Regions from separate parts of the Vibrio ostreae genome, predicted to be linked through region 1. Evidence: predicted binding sites of a transcription regulator. Region 1 holds the regulator's gene; the other holds the start of a gene.
The links. Region 1 encodes MetJ, which represses methionine synthesis genes. Its sites were predicted from a motif close to TTAGACNTNTANANGTCTAA; they were not measured.

Region 1 (3,293 bases):
TGTCATGACCCGGATGATTTGGCAGGCTAGGGTGGTAAATCACTTTGACCAGCTCCTGGTTTTGCAGGTAAGCGAGGATTTGCTGCGAGCTCTCTTCATGCACGCGCATACGGGCCCCCAGGGTGCGCAGGCCACGCAAAGTCATGTAGCTGTCAAACGGCGTGCCGGTGGCGCCGATGCAGTTACCCCACCATGCCAGCTCGGTGGCGTGTTCGGCGTCTTTACTGATGATCACACCGCCAATCACATCCGAGTGACCATTGAGGTATTTAGTGGTCGAGTGCACCACGAAGTCGGCACCAAGCAGCAGAGGCTTTTGGTACACAGGGGTCAAAAAGGTATTGTCGACCGCTACCAGAGCACCGACCGCTTGCGCCTGCTGACAGATTTTCTCAATATCCACCACTCGTACCAGCGGGTTAGACGGCGTTTCCAGCAGCACCAGCTTTGGCTTCTGGGCAAAAGCTGCGGCCATTGCCGCGTCGTCAGACTGGTCAACAAACAGCACTTTGAAATCGCCTTTCTTGGCGCGGGTGTTGAACAGACGGTAAGTACCGCCATAGCAGTCATGTGGTGCGATAATGATTTCGCCCGGCGACAGGAATGCCGAGACCCACAGGTTCAGTGCTGATGTGCCGCAGTTGGTGACCACGGCATCCGCACCGGATTCCAGTTCAGACAGGGCTTGTTCTAGCAGGCCACGGTTCGGGTTGCCGGAGCGGGTGTAGTCGTATTTTGGCACTTCACCAAATGCAGGAAAGCCATAGTTGGTTGAGAGATAAATGGGTGGAACAACGGCGTGGTACTGGGTGTCAGATTCAATACCGGTGCGAACCGCGATGGTGGCTGGCTTGCGATTGGTCATGAGCGTTTCCTTTCCTGTCTGGTGTTTCCTGAATGGTTGATTCCCTGAGCTCTGTCACCGAGCGAATCGGGCTACAGAGCGGGCAATGGTAAGCATTGGCATAGCTGCTATTGGGATTTCAAACAATTCCGGGCGATGTGTAAATCCAATTCCGGGGTGAGCGGTGAAGCAAATGTTCACTCCGGTGAATAACATCACACTTTACTGCTCAAAAAAGAAGACGTCAACACTTCTAGACGTCTATATGTCTTTGCTTATGGCAGTAAATCCCGCTAAAATTGAGGTCTTTGAAAAACTCAACTCGAATTCAAATTTACGAAGGTGCGCAATGGCAGACTGGAACGGCGAATATATTAGCCCGTACGCGGAACATGGGAAGAAGAACGAGCAGGTCAAAAAGATCACTGTCTCGATTCCGCTTAAGGTACTTAAAGTGCTGACGGATGAACGTACTCGTCGACAGATCAATAATTTACGTCATGCCACTAACAGTGAACTGCTGTGTGAAGCGTTTCTGCATGCTTACACCGGTCAGCCGCTGCCAACCGACGAAGACCTGCGTAAAGACCGTCCGGATGATATTCCGACCGAGGCCAAAGCGCTGATGACGGCGATGGGTATCGAGTTTGAGGCATACGACGACTAAGTCGCTGTGCACCGCATCAGCATAAAAAAACCCTGGTTACTGACCAGGGTTTTTGCATTGTTAGCTCTCAGATCATTTTTAAGCATCAGGGCATTGTTAACCCGCAAGGATCAACGCTTCCGTCACCGGAGTGTTTATCCGGCATGCTGCTTACTAATCTTGCATATAGTTATGCGGCATCTCGATCCGTGCGACACCAGAGTCAACCGCAGCTTGTGCGACTGCCTTAGCCACGCGGGGCAGCAGGCGTGGATCCATGGGCTTAGGAATAATGTATTGATGACCGTAGGTCAGGCTGTCACTGCCTGCGGCTTGTAGTACGGCTGCCGGCACCTCTTCTTTCGCCAGTTGACGAATCGCTTCGACCGCCGCCAGTTTCATCTCATCATTGATTTCGCTGGCACGTACATCCAGCGCGCCGCGGAAGATGAACGGGAAACACAGCACGTTGTTGACCTGGTTCGGGTAGTCACTGCGTCCGGTGCCCATGATCAGGTCGTCACGCACCGCGTGAGCCAGCTCAGGTTTGATTTCCGGATCCGGGTTAGAGCAGGCGAACACCACAGGCTTGTCAGCCATCAGCTTCAGCGCGTCGGCGGACAGCAGGTTCGGGCCTGATACACCCAGGAACAGATCCGCGCCGGCAATCACATCTTCCAGGGTGCGTTTGTCGGTGTTGTTGGCAAACAGTTGCTTGTACTGGTTCAGATCGTCACGACGGGTGTGGATGACACCTTTACGGTCGAGCATGTAAATCTTCTCACGCATCGCACCGCACTTAATCAGCAGTTCCATACACGCTACCGCTGCGGCACCCGCACCCAGACAGACAATCACACACTCAGACAGTTCTTTGCCTTGCAGTTCAATCGCGTTCAGCATGCCTGCTGCGGTCACGATCGCCGTGCCGTGCTGGTCATCGTGGAACACTGGCACGTCACAACGTTCAATCAGGCGACGCTCGATCTCAAAACAGTCCGGCGCTTTGATGTCTTCCAGGTTGATACCGCCAAAGGTGTCAGCGATGTTAGCGACGGTGTCGATAAACTCATCGATGGTGCGGTGTTTTACTTCAATATCAATGGAGTCGAGGCCGGCAAAACGTTTGAACAGCAGCGCTTTACCTTCCATGACCGGTTTAGAGGCCATTGGCCCCAGGTTACCCAGGCCAAGGATTGCGGTACCGTTTGAGATCACCGCCACTGTGTTGCCTTTGGCGGTGTATTTGTAAACGTTATCGACATTCTGAGCGATTTCACGTACCGGTTCTGCCACGCCCGGGCTGTAAGCTAACGCCAGATCAGTGGCTGAGTCAGCCGGTTTGGTGATCGAGACCGCGATTTTACCCGGGGTCGGCTGCGCGTGGTAATCCAGAGCACGTTGGCGGAAGGCTTCTTCCGCGCTTAATTGTTGACGATTGTCGTCGGACATAGGGGAGGTTCTCTTATTATTTTTGGAAAAGGGGCGCACATTTTAGTTGATGCCTGAAATAGTGACTAGGCAGGGGTGCTGTATAATCGTACAAAATGCGTGAGTTTTTGGCTGATAAGACCAGCTGTTTTGTGATCAGGGTAGACTTTAGTCGTAGAGCGGGGGGACGGGCAGATGGCAGGCATCAAAAAAGGACGCCGTAGCGTCCTTTTTGAAATCTTCGCGTAAAGTAAAAATTACTTCTTGCTTGACAGTGCGCCGAAACGCTTGTTGAAGCGATCAACACGGCCGCCAGTGTCAACAACACGTTGCTTACCAGTGTAGAATGGGTGGCACTTGTCACATACGTCC
Region 2 (3,293 bases), 690 kb from region 1:
GCTGCGCGCTGCGCGCTTGCTGAGCCAGGTTCTGACGCGAGAAGATCAGCGCCGATGGCGCATCTTTACGCTCGATAGCCAGTTTCCACGCGACCGCAGATTCGACCTGGTCACACGGGCGCCACGTGCTCATGTTTGGTGTCATACGCAGTGACGCGATCTGCTCGACCGGTTGGTGAGTCGGGCCATCTTCACCCAGACCGATGGAGTCGTGAGTGTAGACCTGGATGTTCTGAATCTTCATCAGCGCCGCCATACGCATCGCGTTACGTGCGTATTCCATGAACATCAGGAAAGTCGCGCCGTAAGGCACGAAACCACCGTGCAGGGCAATACCGTTGATGATGGCGGTCATACCGAATTCACGTACACCATAGTGGATGTAGTTTCCGGCGAAATCTTCGTGAGTCAGCGACTTAGAGCCAGACCACATGGTCAGGTTAGACGGAGCCAGGTCGGCTGAGCCGCCCATGAATTCAGGCAGGATCTTACCGAACGCTTCCAGCGCGTTTTGGGACGCTTTACGTGACGCAATGTTGGCCGGATTGGCTTGCAGATCAGCAATCACTGCGCTGGTCACTTGTTCCCAGTCAGCCGGCAGATCACCGGCCATGCGGCGCTGGTATTCCGCCGCTTCGGCCGGGTAAGCCTCAGCGTAGGCTGCAAATTTTTCATTCCAGGCGGCTTCTTTGGCTGCACCGGCTTCTTTGGCATCCCACTCGGCGTAGATATCGGCCGGGATTTCAAACGCGCCGTATTCCCAACCGAGGAATTCACGCGCAGCTTTGATTTCGTCTGCGCCCAGCGGAGCGCCGTGACAGTCGTGTGAGCCCGCTTTGTTTGGTGAACCAAAACCGATGATGGTCTTGGTACAGATCAGGGTCGGACGACCGGTTTCCGCCTGTGCGGCTTCGATAGCTGCATTAATCGCTTCTGGATCGTGACCGTCTACTGCCGGGATAACGTGCCAGCCGTAAGCTTCGAAACGTTTTGGCGTATCGTCAGAGAACCAGCCTTCAACGTGACCGTCGATAGAGATGCCGTTGTCATCCCAGAAGGCAATCAGTTTGCCCAGACCGAGCGTACCGGCCAGAGAACATGCTTCGTGCGAGATGCCTTCCATCAGACAGCCGTCGCCCAGGAATGCATAAGTAAAGTGGTCAACGATGTCGTGACCTTCTTTATTGAACTGCGCGGCCAGCGCTTTTTCCGCAATCGCCATACCCACGGCGTTAGTGATACCCTGACCCAGCGGACCTGTGGTGGTCTCGATGCCTGGTGCGTAACCGTATTCAGGGTGACCCGGGGTTTTCGAGTGCAGCTGACGGAAGTTTTTCAGGTCGTCGATTGACAGCTCGTAGCCACTCAGGTGCAGCAGAGAGTAGATCAGCATAGAGCCGTGGCCATTGGACAGCACGAAGCGGTCACGGTCAGCCCAGTTCGGGTTTTGCGGGTTGTGGTTCAGGTGACTGCGCCACAGCACTTCAGCGATGTCAGCCATCCCCATCGGGGCGCCTGGGTGACCAGAGTTAGCCTGTTGTACACCATCCATGCTCAGCGCGCGGATTGCGTTAGCCAGTTGTTTACGGGAAGACATGTCAGCTCCTAAAGCAATATGCGAAAAATATCCGTCGGTCGCCAATTGACCTCACCAAGCCGCTTTCAGGGCGTGACGTTGAGGTCAATCGGGGAGAAAATTGGCCGATATTGTCGCAAAGCCGGATCGGCACTGCAAACCTTTTGCTGGCGCTTTGTTCCAATTTTGCAATGCTTTACGACATATTGATGCACAAAGCCTGCAAAAGTCCTGCCGATAAGCAAACGTTTGGTTAGCAATCATTCAAAAAAAGAGCTTGTAATTTAAGCATTCAAAACTAGAATAGACGTCTAGATGTAGAAACGCCTACATAATGAACGATTTTACAGAGCAGTGACCACGGCGCACTGCTCTTTTGATTATAGAATTGGAGCAATCATGGCTAAGCACCTGTTTACTTCTGAATCAGTATCAGAAGGCCATCCGGATAAAATCGCAGACCAAATCTCTGATGCGGTTTTAGATGCCATTTTGGAACAAGATCCAAAAGCACGTGTTGCTTGTGAAACTTACGTGAAAACCGGCATGGTTATGGTCGGTGGTGAAATCACCACTTCAGCTTGGGTTGATATCGAAGAGCTGACGCGTGAAACCGTACGTGAAATTGGCTACACCCACTCAGACATGGGTTTCGATGCGGACTCTTGTGCGGTACTGAACACCATCGGTAAACAGTCTCCAGACATCAACCAGGGCGTCGACAAATCTGACCCTAAAGAACAGGGCGCCGGCGACCAGGGCATCATGTTCGGTTATGCATGTAACGAAACTGACGTGCTGATGCCTGCACCAATTACATACTCTCACCGTCTGGTTGAGCGTCAGGCGAAAGTGCGTAAGAACGGCACCCTGCCGTGGTTGCGTCCGGATGCAAAATCTCAGGTCACTTTCCAGTACGACCAGGGCAAGATCGTCGGTATCGACGCGGTGGTTCTGTCAACGCAACACTGTGATTCAATCTCTACCCCGGATCTGCGTGAAGCGGTGATGGAAGAGATCATTAAGCCGGTTCTGCCAGCTGAATGGCTGAACAAAGAGACAAAATTCTTCATCAACCCAACCGGCCGTTTCGTTATCGGTGGTCCTATGGGTGACTGTGGCCTGACCGGTCGTAAGATCATCGTTGATACTTACGGCGGCGCAGCACGTCACGGTGGTGGTGCATTCTCTGGTAAAGATCCATCAAAAGTAGACCGCAGTGCAGCGTACGCCGCGCGTTACGTAGCGAAAAACATTGTTGCTGCCGGTATGGCTGACCGCTGTGAGATCCAGCTGTCTTACGCTATCGGTGTTGCGGATCCAACCTCAATCATGGTGGAAACGTTCGGTACTGAAAAAGTCTCACACGACATCATCATTGAAGCGGTACGTCAGTTCTTCGATCTGCGTCCGTACGGTCTGCAAGAGATGCTGAACCTGCTGCAACCTATCTACAAGAAGACCGCAGCATACGGTCACTTCGGCCGCGAAGAGTTCCCTTGGGAAGCCACTGACAAAGCCGCTGAACTGCGTGACTTCGCGGGTCTGAAATAAGTTCTTTCAACGGACATAAGTTCAGCCAGCGCACATCATAAAGCGCCACATTTCAAAGCCCTTGCCATCGCGCCAGGGCTTTTTTATTCCCCCTCTTTCTTGCCCGCTTACTTGCCCGCTTAGCTCGCTGCCTATCAGTGCTTTCAATCTGCTATTGCCTGGT

Region 2: metK (methionine adenosyltransferase) is a predicted target of MetJ. The motif match lies at 1,880-1,899, and genes of this name have one in related genera.

The regions. Positions count from the first base shown of each region.
Region 1 covers NZ_CP076643.1:2,995,329-2,998,621, forward strand. The annotation lists gene KNV97_RS19910 (O-succinylhomoserine (thiol)-lyase) at 1-865, opposite strand, end outside; gene metJ (met regulon transcriptional regulator MetJ) at 1,194-1,511, shown strand; gene KNV97_RS19920 (malic enzyme-like NAD(P)-binding protein) at 1,665-2,942, opposite strand; gene rpmE (50S ribosomal protein L31) at 3,179-3,293, opposite strand, start outside.
Region 2 covers NZ_CP076643.1:2,303,931-2,307,223, forward strand. The annotation lists gene tkt (transketolase) at 1-1,597, opposite strand, end outside; gene metK (methionine adenosyltransferase) at 1,976-3,130, shown strand.